2 regions of the Ureibacillus endophyticus genome follow, and region 1 is predicted to be linked to the other one. Evidence: riboswitches for the same ligand, from Rfam matches in the RefSeq annotation. Region 1 holds a riboswitch; the other holds the start of a gene.
The links. Region 1 has a riboswitch for FMN ahead of NKR20_RS05840 (ECF transporter S component). Riboswitches for the same ligand answer to the same signal wherever they lie in the genome.
Positions count from the first base shown of each region.

Region 2: another riboswitch for FMN. It lies ahead of ribE (riboflavin synthase); the one in region 1 lies ahead of NKR20_RS05840 (ECF transporter S component).

Region 1 covers NZ_JAMYWW010000001.1:1,194,157-1,202,213, reverse strand. The annotation lists gene NKR20_RS05860 (IS3 family transposase) at 1-954, shown strand, start outside; gene NKR20_RS05855 (peroxiredoxin family protein) at 1,029-1,724, opposite strand; gene glnA (type I glutamate--ammonia ligase) at 1,811-3,145, opposite strand; gene NKR20_RS05845 (MerR family transcriptional regulator) at 3,167-3,556, opposite strand; gene NKR20_RS05840 (ECF transporter S component) at 3,865-4,443, opposite strand; FMN riboswitch at 4,710-4,883, opposite strand; gene NKR20_RS05835 (hypothetical protein) at 4,981-6,183, opposite strand; gene NKR20_RS05830 (RNA polymerase sigma factor SigX) at 6,173-6,712, opposite strand; gene NKR20_RS05825 (ATP-binding protein) at 6,955-8,057, opposite strand, start outside.
Region 2 covers NZ_JAMYWW010000001.1:2,988,654-2,996,710, reverse strand. The annotation lists gene nspC (carboxynorspermidine decarboxylase) at 1-1,085, opposite strand, end outside; gene NKR20_RS14900 (saccharopine dehydrogenase family protein) at 1,086-2,309, opposite strand; gene NKR20_RS14895 (TDT family transporter) at 2,603-3,613, shown strand; gene rlmD (23S rRNA (uracil(1939)-C(5))-methyltransferase RlmD) at 3,654-5,015, opposite strand; FMN riboswitch at 5,212-5,342, shown strand; FMN riboswitch at 5,465-5,595, shown strand; gene ribE (riboflavin synthase) at 5,781-6,419, shown strand; partial or broken gene ribB (3,4-dihydroxy-2-butanone-4-phosphate synthase) at 6,439-7,059, shown strand; gene ribH (6,7-dimethyl-8-ribityllumazine synthase) at 7,066-7,533, shown strand; gene pdaA (delta-lactam-biosynthetic de-N-acetylase) at 7,676-8,057, opposite strand, start outside.

The sequences.
Region 1 (8,057 bases):
CTAAAAAAGCTCGAAGTGACAGAAAGGAGGCTGCTAAACACCAGTCAAAAATTAAGCACAAATAAGGTATTCCAACTGATTTCCGATACACTAGAGCAGTTTCCATTTAAACGAATGGTGACTTATTTTTGCGCACTTTTAAACGTCTCACGTTCTGGTTATTACAACTATTTAAAGACAAGTGAGACACGTGCAACGAAAGAGTTGAAGGATAGAGAAGCACGTGATTTGATCTTAAAAGCCTTCAATCGCCGTGGTTATAAGAAGGGGTCACGTTCAATTAAAATGACACTTGAACACGACTTTGGCATCGTGATGAATCGCAAGAAAATCCAACGTATTATGCGAAAGTATGGAATTGTCTGCCCTCACCGCAAAGCCAATCCGTATAAACAAATAGCGAAAGCAACAAAAGAACATCGTGTTGTGCCAAATAAGCTAGAGCGCCAATTTAAGCAAGGTGTACCAGGCAAAGTCCTATTAACAGACATTAGCTATATTCCCTATAACGGAACAATGGCTTATTTGTCGACCATTAAAGACGGGTCTACCAATGAAATTTTAGCTTATCATGTATCAGATCGTATTACGCTGGACCTCGCAACAAAAACTGTTGAGAAACTATTCCGCAATAAACGTGTAAAGCTCCATCCAGAAGCCTTCATCCATTCAGATCAAGGTGTTCATTATACAAGTCCAAAATTCCAAAAGCTTTTAAAGCACTATAAACTTGGTCAATCGATGTCACGTCGAGGCAACTGTTGGGATAACGCACCACAGGAATCCTTTTTCGGACACTTAAAAGACGAAGTTGATTTCAGCATGGTCAAAACACTGGATGAGTTACGCGCTAAAATCGATCACTACATGGTTTACTACAACAATTATCGTTATCAATGGAATCTAAAAAAGATGGCTCCTGTACAATACAGAAACCATCTCTTAATAGCTTAAACTCTTTTTTTAGTTTGTCCTTGACTTGGGTACCACATTAAATTATTACTTTTTGGACACCTCCTTTTTATTGTTTACCCGAACTTCTCTACAAGCATTTCATCCGTAACGGGTCCAATAATCTGTTCCACCAAATTTCCATTCTCATCAATTATGAAACTTGTTGGGAGGGTTAAAATTTCATATTTCGTTGAAACTTCCCCCTCTTCATCTAACAGTATTGGAAAAGTAACTTCGTGGTCTTGTACAAATTTTTGTACCGATTTCACGTTACTCTCGAGGTCTGTTGTATTTATTCCGAGTATGACTACATTATGTTTCTCAGCATATTTTTCATAATATTCCTCTATATGAGGCATTTCATCTTCACAAGGCGGACACCATGTTGCCCAAAAATTAATCAATACTTTTTTACCTAGGTAATCACTTAACTTAACCTTTTCCCCATCTAATGTTGTTAAATTAAAATTAATCGCTTTGCCCTTTGCTGCAATGACATCTGGTTCACTTTCTTCATGAGAATGAATATGGTCATGATCACCCTCCTCAACATATATTTCCTCATCAATGTAACGTAATTCCACTTGTTGATTTTCTATCTGTTCTTGATCCTGTTCATTTGGAGGCTCTTGTAATAATTTCATAAACAATTCTTCATCCATATATTCCGATTCCGTTATTTGCCTTTCATTTATATGTGAATATATAGAATAGATAAGCGCAAAACAGATTACTAGTAATAAACTAATCGATAATATTTTTTTACCCATATTTCTCTCCTTTTCTTTTATAGTTTATGAAGAAAATATGAGTCTATGAAAAAAGAGACACCACTAAGGATGTCTCTTTGAAAATATTAATACATTCTAATATATTGTTCGCGCTCCCAAGGGTGAACAGCAGTTCTAAACATATCATACTCAATTTCTTTTGCTTCTTTAAAGTTAGAATAGATATGTTCTCCAAGAGCAGCTTTGATTACTTCATCTTTCTCTAATTCTGCTAATGCTTCTAATAGAGAACCTGGTAAGCTTTCGATACCATTTTCTTTTAGTTCAGAAGAATTCATTACATAAATATTACGGTCAACTGGTGCTGGTGGTGTTAAACCGTTACGAACTCCATCTAAACCAGCTTCTAATAATACAGCTAATGCTAAGTATGGGTTTGCAGCTGGGTCTACAGAACGTAACTCAATACGAGTTGAAAGACCACGAGATGCTGGGATACGAATTAAAGGTGAACGGTTTTGAGCTGACCATGCGATGTAACAAGGTGCTTCATAGCCAGGTACTAAACGTTTATATGAGTTTACTAATGGATTTGTAACTGCTGTGAATCCTTTAGCATGTTTAATGATACCAGCCATAAATTGACGAGCTGTATCTGATAATTGTAAATTAGCAGTTTCATCAAAGAATACGTTTTTATCACCGCTGAATAGAGAAAGGTTTGCGTGCATTCCTGAACCATTCACACCAAATAATGGTTTTGGCATAAATGTTGCATGTAAGCCGTGTTTACGTGCAATTGTTTTTACTACTAGTTTAAACGTTTGAATGTTATCACACGCTTCAACTGCATTTGCATATTTAAAGTCAATTTCGTGTTGTCCAGGTGCTACTTCGTGGTGAGATGCTTCAATTTCAAAGCCCATTTCTTCTAATTCTAACACGATGTCACGACGGCAATTTTCACCAAGGTCTGTTGGTGCTAAGTCGAAATAACCACCATCATCATTTAACTCTAAAGTAGGGTTCCCTTTTTCATCTAGTTTGAATAAGAAGAATTCTGGTTCTGGCCCTAAGTTAAAGCTAGTGAAGCCTAACTCTTCCATGTTAGCTAAGATGCGTTTTAAGTTTGAACGTGGGTCACCAGCAAATGGTGTGCCATCTGGGTTTGCAATGTCACAAATGAAACGTGCTACTTTACCTTTTTCATTTGTCCATGGGAAGATTACAAAAGTATCTAAATCTGGTTTTAAATACATATCTGATTCTTCGATACGTACAAATCCTTCGATTGATGATCCATCAAACATCATTTTATTGTCTAACGCTTTATCTAATTGACTTACTGGAATTTCAACGTTTTTAATTGTTCCTAAGATATCCGTGAATTGTAGACGAATATACTTAACTTCTTTTTCACTTACGATTTGTTTAATTTGCTCTTTTGTGTACTTAGCCATTACATCCACTCTCCTAATTAATTAAAATTCATCCTTAATGCGAGGTAAATCCCCATTTCTTAAAGAAACCTTTTCCAATATTTGCGCTTGTTGTATTTCCTCACGCAATATTGAACGAAGTTGTGCATCCGAAATCGATACTTTGTCAGCTGTTTTGACACCACCAGTACTTCTCATGTCAAATACCTTCTTGACCCCAGCTATGTTAATTCCTTGGTTGAGGAGGTCTCGAATTTCTAACAGTGCATCGACATCATTTAACGAAAACATCCTTCTATTACCTTCTGATTTTGCCGGTTCTATAAGTTTATGTTCCTCGTAGTAGCGAATTTGCCGCGCACTCAACTCCGTTAATTTCATTACCATGCTTATAGGGAGTAACGGCATGGCTCTTCGAAACTCTCGACTCATTAGTATCTCCTCCCTTTCATGTTTTTATATTAATATATGTTATGTCTCTTTGCAATGTGATGTTAGGAAAAATAACATATGTTTTTTCGATAATTATTATCCAGTTATTAGATACATTTGCCATCAAATGTTCAATAATTTCGATTGATTATTGTATTAAAAAAGCCGTTCAATAAGCGTAAATGCTTATCAAACGGCTCAAAATCCTTATGACACGTTTTGTACCCTTTTTAAATCTGAAAATCTTACATCGCCATTTCACAAAAAAAATCAACGGGACGACACCACCCCGTTGATTTTTAATATTGTTATAGAAGATATTGTGCTCGTTGATTTCCGATCCACACTCTCATCGTACGGAATAACACAATAACAATCACTAATAACATAATTCCTTTTACTATATTAAACGGTAAAATACCTAATACAATCGTTTCTTTCATATCGAAACTGCCCCAACCAAGGAAATAAGAGTACATTGGTAAGAAGGCAACATAATTTAATAAGCTCATTCCTACAGACATCGTGATTGTACCAACTACTAAACCAAATGTTAAACCTTTAATTGTAGGTAATTTTTTATAGATGTAATATACAGGTAAAATGAATAAGATTCCCGTTACGAAATTTGCCATATGTCCAACTGGAACTCCAGTAGGTGCTCCCGAGAAAATCCAATCCAGAATGTTTTTAAATAATTCTACTAAAGTACCAGCTAATGGACCCATTGTAATGGCTGCAATTAACGCCGGTACATCACTAAAGTCAATTTGCAGGAACACCGGGAACCATGGTAGCGGGAAATTTAAAAGCATTAAAATAAATGAAATACTACTTAACATAGCAATCGTTACGAATGAACGTAACTTAAGTTTTTGATGTTTCATCGCAATCTCTCCTCTTTGCTGATTCAACTCGCAAGAAGAAAGGACAGTCACCAAAATTCGTTTCTCAATGTAAAAATCCCTTATGTAAAATGAGCATAAGGGAGAAAATAGGCACATTGACATGAAGTGGTAAAAAATCGTACGCGAAAGAAGAGATTACCAACACGAAAATTGGCAACTCAAATAAAAGTATGTGCAACAATATATTTGCATACTTTTAGCGTACAGTTTTTTCCAATTCAAAACGAATCGAATAAAGACCGTACCTTCACCTTCTCCCATCCAGACTATACTGTCGGCTTTGGAATCGCACCAAATCCTGCTTTATAAAAAAGCTCGCGGGCTGAAGAAAACATCTGCAAAATCCTCCAAGTTAATGGTCGGAAGTTGCGTTTTCTATTACCGCCGGTCGGGAATTACACCCTGCCCCGAAGATGAATCAAATATTAAATTTGTTTTATGGTACTATTATATCTCGGAAAAGAAGTATTGTAAATAGGAGTAAAATAGTTTATTGAATTTACTGAATAATTCGATTTATTGTAGAACTAGTTCATAAGATACTTCGTTTGCAGCTATTGGCATAGGTAGTGGTTCACTAAAATTAAAACCCTGCCATCCCGTCTGTACAATGTTATTAAATTGTACTTGCATATTGAAGTTAGCCGCTGTTAATAAAATACCTTCTATCATTTGCATAGCATCTTGTTGATCGTAATTCATTAAATCTAGTTGATCAGTAAATGCAACTGTCACAATGTCACCTTCAACTGAAATTTTAAAATCAACCCCTTCGATAATGACAGATTGATAAATATCATTATCCTCCTCTTTCATTGCTGAAATGGCTTCTTCTATAGTGCTAAAAGTTAAACGAAAATTTGGTGCTAAATATTCTGATCCGTCTGCTTGTGTATGTCTGTAATAATTATATTGGTTCTTTAACTGTATTGGTTTATTTGGCATTCCAACTTCACTAAATACAAAAGGTGAACCTGTTTCATCTAACGTAATTGCTTCATCATAGTAGTAACTGAATGTATCAATAAGGGAAGCTTCATACGTAGCTGGTCCTGCTGATCCGGAATCATATGGCGGATTCTTTGGTAATGTATGAACAACTTGTTGATTTTGTTCTGATATTTTTCCAACATAGGGATGATACTCACTAAAACCAATCGCACTTTCATCAAATAGTGGTGCGTATTGATTATAAAGGTCAACACCGGTAGGCTTAATTTTGCCGAAATCCTCCATAATCCGTTCATTTGGGATTAGTACCGTTACCGGAACACTATCAGCTGCATCACTTGCTAATCCTAATTGGAAAATTGTTTTTCCTTCGATTTCATCTGGATAGACAGCTGTGCTTAGATTAACGGCATCCATCGTCATCATTGTTCGATTTTCTGCTAATTCTGTTGCAGACTCTTGTTCCATTTGGCCCGTATCTTCTGTAGATTCCATTTTCATACTCTCTTCCGATACTTCTGATGTTTGATTTAGCTCTTTCATAAATGAAGGTACTAAAATTGCAAATAAAATAAGTGCGGCGGCAGATATTGTAATCGGGATCCAATTCCGTTTTTTCTTTTTAACAATTTTTGTTTCTTCTTCGTCAAAAACTCCATCATCTATTAATCGTTGAAGCACATCATCTTTTGAACGATGATCATGAATTTTTGGTACATTTGAAAGCACTTGTTCGATTTTTTCATCGTCCCATTTTTCATGACTCATAATGATTTGCCTCCTTTTTACCAGATGTTGTTAATAAATCTCGTAGGTTCTTAATCGCTCGATGTTGGGTAGTTTTGACTTTCCCTTCAGTCCAATTTAATATCGCTGCTGTTTCTGCAATAGATAATTCTTGAAAATATCGCATGATTATAACCATCTTTTGATCCCCTGTACATTTTTCTAAAGCTTCGAGTAATTGCTGCATATCATCGTTTAATTCAATTAATGCTTCAGGCGATTTTGTCGGTGAAACAAGCTGTTCCGTTTCCCAGTTAAATGCATCAAAATTACGAGATGAACGAACTGCATTTTTTCGGAAATAATCGATGGCTACATTTTTCGCTATGGCAAAAAGCCAAGTCTTTTCGGAACTTCTTCCTTCAAATCGTTCATAGGATTTCAAAACCCGTACATATACTTCGTGGGACAAATCCTCTGCAACTCCACGATCTTTCACTAAGTATATTAAAAATTGAAAGACATCTTGATGATAGCGATCGTATAACGAATGGAAAATGGATTTCTTCAATCCATACCACCCCCGTTCTTTATATTTGTCGAGTTTGAATAAAAAAGGTTACATCATTCAAAAAAGCGTCTATTTTTATTGGAATTTGCAGACTTTCTATTAATTGTTCATTTTTTCTATTATTAACCCAATTTTGTCTAATAATCCCACACATTTATCTATTATTCCAAAACTTCTTTAATAAATCTACTATTGGTGTGTTTCTAAACCAACAAAAAAAAGCAGAGGAAAGTTTCCCCTACTTATAATGGTAAATGGAAAGTGAAGGTTGTGCCAACGCCAACTGTACTATCGACTTTAATATTTCCTTTATGTGCTTCTACTATATTTTTTGCTATAGCAAGGCCCAATCCTGTTCCGCCTTTTGAGCGAGTACGTGCTTTATCTGCTTTATAGAAACGCTCAAAGACAAAGGATAAATCTTCTTGTGGAATGCCTTCACCAGTGTCTGCCACTTGAATTTTTGCATAAGAGAATTCTTGATCCAAGGAGACTGTCACACTTCCATTTTCAGGTGTGTGTCGAATAGCATTGTCAATTAGATTTGTCAGTACTTGTTCAATTCGGTCTTCATCAAGACTGATCATAACATCCTCTGATAAAGAGCTTTTGAATTTCAGATTAACGTGTTTTTCTTTTGCAACTTGAGCAAATTTTTGAGTAATACGCTCAAGGACATGGACAGCAGAGACATCTTCTTTATAAAGCGTTGTATGTCCAGATTCCATGCGTGCTAAATCCAGTAAGTCTTTTACAAGGCGCCCCATTCGTTGGGATTCATCGTAAATGATACGAATCATTTCATTGCGTTCTTCTTCTTCTGTCACGACATCATCCAATAGTGCCTCTGAATAGCCCTGTAACATGGCAATCGGTGTTCGAAGCTCGTGAGAAACGTTTGCGATAAAGTCTGATCGCAGTTTTTCCAAACGCAATTGTTCCGTCATATCTCGTATTACAGCAATGGCTCCACGAATGGATTGTTGACTATTTTTTAATGGGCTTATCGTTATTCGGTAATAAGAACCATCCATTTCAATATCTTCTTCTAATTTGTCTTCAAAATCTAAAACATGCTCTAGCATCTCATAAATTTCAATTGGAATTGGACTATCACCTTGCGATTTTTTTCGCAGGAACCATTTTTGTAATAATCGATCCGCTGGTGGATTGCTTAATAAAATCGTACGATCACGGTTAAAGGTGATTACACTATCCGTCATCGAAGTTAAGACACTTGCTAATTGTTCTTTCTCCTGATTAATAACCTCTAAATGATGTTTTAATTGTCTCCCCATTTGATTAAATGCCATTGCGAGTTGTCCAATTTCATCATTTTGAGTTG
Region 2 (8,057 bases), 1.8 Mb from region 1:
CCTTCTTCTTCATTGAATAGACAAATACTTGGTAAGTTCACACCATTGAACATGTGGTTTTTTACCATTGTATAGTGAGCCATGTCAGTGAAAACTACTTTGTCGCCAGCTTTTAATGGTTGATCAAAGGAATAATCCCCAATAACATCACCAGCTAGACATGTCATACCACCTAGGCGATATGTGTATGCTTTATCGTTTGGCGTACTTGCTCCGATGATTTGTGGACGGTATGGCATTTCTAATACGTCTGGCATATGACATGTTGCAGAAGTATCTAAGATTGCAATTTCCATACCGTTTTTCACAACATCAAGAACTGTAGTAACTAAGTATCCAGTATTTAAAGCAATTGCTTCACCAGGTTCTAAAATAACATGAACATCATATTTCTCTTTAATGTAGTTAATGATATTCACAAGTTTGTCCACATCATAATCAGGACGAGTAATATGGTGACCTCCACCAAAGTTTACCCATTTCATTTGATGTAAATAAGGACCGTATTTCTCCTCAAAATGAGGGATGATGCGTTCTAACACATCTGAATTTTGTTCACACATCGCATGGAAATGAATTCCTTCTACACCGTCTAATTCATCAGGACGGAACGATTCAAATGGAATTCCTAAGCGTGAATTTAGTGCACATGGATCATATAGTTCAGTTTCAACTTCAGAATATCCTGGATTTACACGTAAACCAATGGAAACGTGCTTATCTAAACTTTGTACTTTTTCTTTATACTTATTTAACTGGTCAAAAGAATTGAAAACGATATGATCGACATATTTTAAATATTCATCAATTTCATTTTCTGCATAGGCTGGTGCATATGCATGAACTTCTTTACCAAACTCTTCATACCCGAGGCGAGCTTCAAATAAAGAACTTGATGTAATCCCTTTTAAATATTGACGCACCATTGGGAAAGTCGAAAACATCGAGAAACCTTTAAGTGCTAATAAAATATCGCAGCCAGTACGGTCTTGAACAGACTTCAGTATTTCTAAGTTGCGCTTTAGCAAACGCTCGTCCACCACATAGCTAGGTGACGGCGCTTGATTCCAATCAATTGTCTTCATTTACTTTGCCTCTTTTTCTAGTTCAAGGTCAACAAGTTCAGGATTTAAGCTTTCTTGCCATGGAAGACCCCATTTATTTAATGCTTCCATGAATGGATCTGGATCGAATTCTTCTACATTCCATACACCTGGTTTTTGCCACTCGCCGTTCATAACAAGCATTGCACCAATCATTGCTGGTACACCTGTTGTATATGAAATTGCTTGTGAACCAACTTCGCGGTAACACTCTTCATGGTCACATACGTTATAAACATAGTAAGTTTTTTCTTTACCATCTTTAATTCCACGGAAAATACATCCGATATTTGTTTTACCTTTTGTGCGTGGTCCAAGTGATGCTGGATCTGGTAAAACAGCTTTTAAGAATTGAAGTGGTTGAATCATTTGGCCTTCAAATTCGATTGGTTCAATTGATGTCATGCCAACGTTTTCAAGTACACGTAAATGAGTTAAGTACTTTTCAGAGAATGTCATCCAGAAGCGAATTTGTTTAATACCTTTAATGTTTTTCGCTAAAGATTCTAATTCTTCATGATATAGAAGATACATATCTTTAGGTCCGATTTCTGGGAAGTTGTATACTTCTTTGAATTCTAGTGGTTCAGTTTCAACCCACTCGCCTTCTTTCCAGTAACGACCATTTGCAGTAATTTCGCGAATGTTGATTTCTGGGTTGAAGTTTGTAGCGAATGGATAACCGTGGTCACCAGCGTTCGCATCTAAAATATCGATGTAGTGAATTTCATCAAAATGATGTTTTAACGCGTAAGCAGAGAATACACCTGTTACACCTGGGTCAAATCCACTACCTAAAAGAGCTGTAAGACCAGCTTTTTCAAATTTTTCTTTATAAGCCCATTGCCATTTATATTCAAATTTAGCAGTTTCAGGTGGCTCGTAGTTTGCTGTATCTACATAGTGCACACCTGTCTCTAAACATGCGTCCATAATAGTTAAGTCTTGATATGGTAAAGCAACGTTAATTACCACATCTGGTTTAAAACCATTGATTAATTCAACAAGTTCTTCGACATTATCCGCATCTACTTGTGCAGTGTGAATAATTGTTTTACCGCCGTCTAATTTTTCTTTTAAAGCATCACATTTTGATTTTGTTCGACTTGCGATCATAATTTCTTCGAATACTTCCGAGTTTTGCACACATTTGTGTACGACAACGCTAGCTACTCCGCCAGCTCCAATAATCAATGCTTTACCCAATTCTTTATAACCCCCTAGAATTAGCCTGAATCAACGGGATTCCTAGTCCCCGCAGGCATTTGTATTGTAAACAATAAAACAGATTATACAGAAATATATTTCCGGTATCAATCCATTTTCGACAAAATTTTTGTTAAAAATAGAAATTATTTAAGTGTTTAATTTCTATCACAAATTATCATTATATAGAGTTCACAGAAAGATTAAAAATATTTATCATTCATGAAATATTTAAAGGACAAACCTTATTAAAATAGAGAGGAAAGAGACACAACTTTGTGGGAGATCTAATGTTGATGAAAAGACAAATGAATATACTATCACGTAGAACAATTGATGTTGCTGCTGGGTCTATTATTATGGCAGTGGGGATTTTTTTATTAGGTGCACTTCACCAGTTTCCTTTAATAGAAAACAATGTGGGGCAGTATTTGATTATTATGCTAGTTCCAATTTGGCTAGTGTTACTTGGACAATTTCTTAAGTCTTTGTTAAACAAAGAATATCGTAGCAATCTTGTTCATTCCCCTATTAAAAGTTTTGCTGCGGGTACATGGATTGCCGGGACATCGGTTACTTGCATATTAATGATAAAGCATATGCCTGGATTGTATTTCGTTGTGCCTTTCTTAATATGGATGAATGTATTAAGTTGGGGAATTTTTATTATATTTTGTACGTTTCAATTTAAAAAGATTATTAAAAAACAAGCAACTAAAGAAGTGCATGGGGTAATTTTACTTTCAACAGTTAGTACACAATCCATTGCTTTGCTTTTACTGAATTATTACCAAAATATAAATAGTTCTATTATTGTTTTTATCATTTGTATTGGTAGTGCCCTCTATCTATTTTCTCTAGGATTACTATTTATTCGGTTTAACTCGAACTATTCAATACACAAGTGGAAAAATACCGATTGCATTATACACGGTGCACTTTCCATTACAGGTTTAGCAATGACTCAATCTGGTATATTTCCAATTCAAACGTTAATGATTGTTTGGTACTTGGCGTTTAGTTTGTTTATCGTTGTGGAGACAATAGAAATTATTAGAGGTATCAAAAGAATAAAAGAGTATGGCTTAAAACAAGGGATATTAACGTATCATATAACGCAATGGGCACGAAACTTTACCTTTGGGATGCTGTATTATTTTACTTTTAATTTAGTGAATCGTTTTTCTGAAGTACACCCCCTTTCATTTCAGCAAAGTTTTATGATTTGTCTAGGATGGGTTGTATTTGCGTTATTAATAATTGAACTATTACTATTGATAAATAGTTTTAGGATCCAAAAATAAAAACAGAGATCATCTTATTATAGAAGATCTCTGTTATTTTTTATTTATTTTTCAACGTCAACTTCGCTACAATTTCTACCCTTGCTGTTTGTGGGAACATATCAACAGGTTGAATATATTCCACTTTGTAGATTTTTGTGAGTTCTTGTAAATCCTTGGCGAAAGTTGAAGGGTTACAAGAAGTATATACAAATCGTTTTGGTTGAATTTTCATTACGGTTTTAATAAAACTTGGTGCTAAGCCAGTACGTGGTGGGTCTACAGTAATCACATCAGGAATAAAGCCTTCTTTTCGCCATTTTGCAAGCCATTCTTCGGCAGTTCCTGTATAGTAGCGAGCATGTTTAAATCCATGGTTTCTTGCATTTTTCTTTGCATCATCTACACTTTCAGGTACAACATCCATGCCTCGAACTTCTTTCGCATGAGGGGCTAGCCATAATCCAATTGTACCAACACCACAATAAGCATCTACAACTTTTTCTTTTCCAGTTAAGTTAGCAGCTTTTTTAATTTCGTCATATAAATGAACCGTTTGCTCAGGATTTAGTTGGAAGAAAGCGCGGGAAGATAAATCAAATGCAAGTTCCCCTAATTCTTCGTGGATTGTTTCTTTACCATGTAAAACGATTGTTTCATCACCAAAAATAAGGGAGGTTTTCTCTCTGTTTATATTTTGAGTAATAGAAACAATACTTGGATCAATCTTTAGCATACGTTCAATCAGTTCTTGTTTATGTGGAAGGTCTTTTCTCGTTGTGACTAAACATACTTGAGTTTCGCCTGTTTTGATTCCAGTTCGAACAACGATTGTTCTTACTAAACCGTCTAAAGTTTTTCCATCATATATTGTGATATTTAGTTTTTGTAATATTTTACGTGTAGCAACGGTAATTTTTGATGTTAACGGATGTTGAACAGCACAATCATTAATATTTAATAATTTATTTGTCCCTTCAGTAAATAATCCTGCGTAAACACGTTTACCTTCTTTGCGTACTTGGAAACTACTTTTGTTTCGATAGTGCCAAGGGTTGTCCATTCCTAACGTTGAACGAACTTCTACCGTTTCAGCTAATGGTTTTACATATTTTTCTAATGCTTGTACAACCATATCTCTTTTTTCTTTTAACTGCCCAGTGTAGGATAAATGCTGTAGCTGACATCCACCACATTCATCATAAATTGCACACAATGGTTCTTGGCGATCCTTAGAAGGTTTACGGATTTTTAAAATTTCAGCCTCAGCAAAATTGCGTTGTACTTTCGAAACTTTCACCGTTACTTCTTCACCAGGTAAGGCACCTTTTACAAAGACTACATTGCGTTTGTAAAACCCAACCCCTTCACCATTTATCCCTAATCGTTTAATCGTTAACGGAAATTTTTGTCCTACTTCCATTAAAACTTTTTCGCTCAAATCGCGTTCACGTCCTTTAATAAGTTCATTTAATCATTATAGCTGAGAGTTTATGTAAAGCAAGTGGAGATATTTTGCTTTGTATAATGATGTACATTAATATGAATAATCGAATTAAAAGAATTTTTTTGTGGTTTATTTTGAAAATTCATGATATGTTTAATTCAAATTAAATAATTTTATCCTTCGGGGTCGGGTGAAATTCCCAATCGACGGTGATGAAGAAATTCTAAGCCCGTGAGCTAATTATTAGCAGGATTTGGTGCGAATCCAAAGCCGACAGTATAGTCTGGATGGGAGAAGGATGTAAAATGCTATTAAAATAATGATTTTTAATGGTCTTATTTAGTATTGCCATTTTACATTTCTAGTTAATCCCGGACCTTTTTCGGGATTTTTTTATTTAATTTAACCAAACTAAATATATTCGTTTTATCCTTCGGGGTCGGGTGAAATTCCCAATCGACGGTGATGAAGAAATTCTAAGCCCGTGAGCTAATTATTAGCAGGATTTGGTGTGAGTCCAAAGCCGACAGTATAGTCTGGATGGGAGAAGGATGTGGCGCTTTTTGAAAAATTGATTTTCGAAAGGCTTATTTAACTATACCTAAATTAGGTTAGTTAAATGATTTCGTAATAAATTATGTCGTGTATATAGACGAAATCTGACGCATAGAACAACACTCCCAACTCCTAAGGATTCCTTTCTTTAGGGGTTTTTTAATTTATTTAAAAAGAGGTGAGTTAATGTTTACAGGAATTATTGAAGACCGAGGACGTGTCACAGCAATTCAAAAAGATGAAAAAAGTATGCAGCTAACAATTGCTACGAAAAAAATTCTTACTGATGCGAATTTAGGTGACAGTATTGCAGTGAATGGTGTTTGTCTTACAATTACTCATTTTACCGATGAGCAAATGACTGTAGATGTAATGCCTGAAACTGTTAAAGCCACAACGATTCATACGCTGAAATTAGGAGATTATGTTAACTTGGAACGAGCAATGAGTGCAGGTGGACGTTTTGGTGGTCATTTTGTTTCTGGTCATGTTGACGGAGTTGGAACGATTCGAAGTAAAAAACCTGTGTCAAATGCAGTTTACATTGAAATCGAAATTCCTAAAGAATTAGCAGAAAATTGTATTCCGAAAGGTTCCATTACCATTGATGGAACAAGTTTAACTATATTTAAGGTGAGCGAACAGAGTGTAACGGTATCACTTATTCCGCATACTTATAGTGAAACAATTTTGGGGATAAAAAGTGTAGGCGATCAGGTCAATATAGAAACAGATATGCTAGGAAAGTATGTTATGCACCATTTAAGAAAAACTGAAGATAAATCAAATATAACCTTAGACTTTTTACGTCAAAACGGTTTTTAAATTTAAGGTGGTGGTACAAATGTTAAACACAATAGAAGAAGCATTAGAGGATTTAAAAGTAGGAAAAAACATTATTGTTGTAGATGATGAAAATCGTGAAAATGAAGGCGATTTAGTGATATTAGCGGAATTTGCAACTCCTGAAAATATTAACTTTATGGCTACATATGGACGAGGTTTAATTTGTACGCCAATTACAAGACAACTTGCAGAAAAACTACAATTTAATGCAATGGTTGAAAATAACACGGACAATCACCAAACAGCATTTACTGTTAGTGTGGACCATATTGAAACAACGACAGGGATTAGTGCATATGAACGTTCCTTCACGATTTTACAAATCATTAATGAAAATGCAAAACCAGGCCACTTTAGAAGACCGGGCCATGTGTTTCCGCTCGTTGCTAAGGACAATGGGGTATTGGAAAGAAGAGGGCACACAGAGGCAGCTGTAGACTTAGCTACTTTATGTGGGTCTAGCCCTGCAGGTGTAATATGCGAAATTATGGGCGATGACGGAACAATGCTACGTTTAGAAGGTTTGGAAAAATTTGCAAAAGAACATGATTTAAAAATCATTTCAATAGAAGATTTAGTTCGCTTTCGTACAAAAAAATTGATGATGGTAAAAGGAGAATAGCAAATGGGGAAAATTTTTGAAGCACAATTAATAGGTACAGATTTAAAAATAGGTATTGCAGTAGGTCGATTCAACGAATTTATCACTTCAAAATTATTAGACGGTGCTCTTGATGGACTAAAACGTCATGGAGTAAAGGAAGAAAATATTGATATCGCTTGGGTTCCAGGTGCTTTTGAAGTACCATTTATCTCAAAACAAATGGTGAAAACGGGGAATTATGATGCAGTAATTGGCCTAGGTACAGTTATCCGTGGCTCAACTACTCACTATGATTATGTATGTAACGAAGCAGCAAAAGGAATTGCAAAAGTTTCATTAGATACAGATGTTCCAGTGATTTTTGGAATTGTGACGACTGAAAATATTGAGCAGGCTATCGAACGTGCTGGTACAAAAGCTGGAAACAAAGGATATGACTCAGCAGTTTCAGCTATTGAAATGGCGAATTTAAATAGAATGTTTAAATAAAAAAGCGAGGTGTCCAAAAATTTGGACACCTCTTCTTCTCGATAAAGATATTTTAGTAAGTATTGCTTCTGCGGTGGTCGCATCAAGATGCCACCATCCTCGGCGCACATTGGCTGTCTCAAAAGTCTTTTCAGACAGCCAATTATTCAGTTAAATTTTCCATTACTAAATCATCTAATGTTCCAAAAGTATAGCCTTCTTTTTTTGCATCTTCAATGAATTTAGGTAGAGCATCTGCATTATGTTTTGCTACGGTATGCAATAGAATGACTGCTCCAGGATGTAGTTGTGTCATTAACTCATCATAAGCATACTCCCAACCAACAGTTGAATCAGCGTGCCAGTCAACAAATGCAGTATCCCAGAAAATGTGCGTATAGCCATGCTCATTACCTACTCTGAGATCGCGTTCACTGAAAATTCCCTTTGGTGGGCGAACGTAATATGTACGTTCAATTCCAGCGACCTCTTTTAGCTTTTCATCAAACTTTTTCCATTCCTTCACAAGTTCTTCATCAGATAAT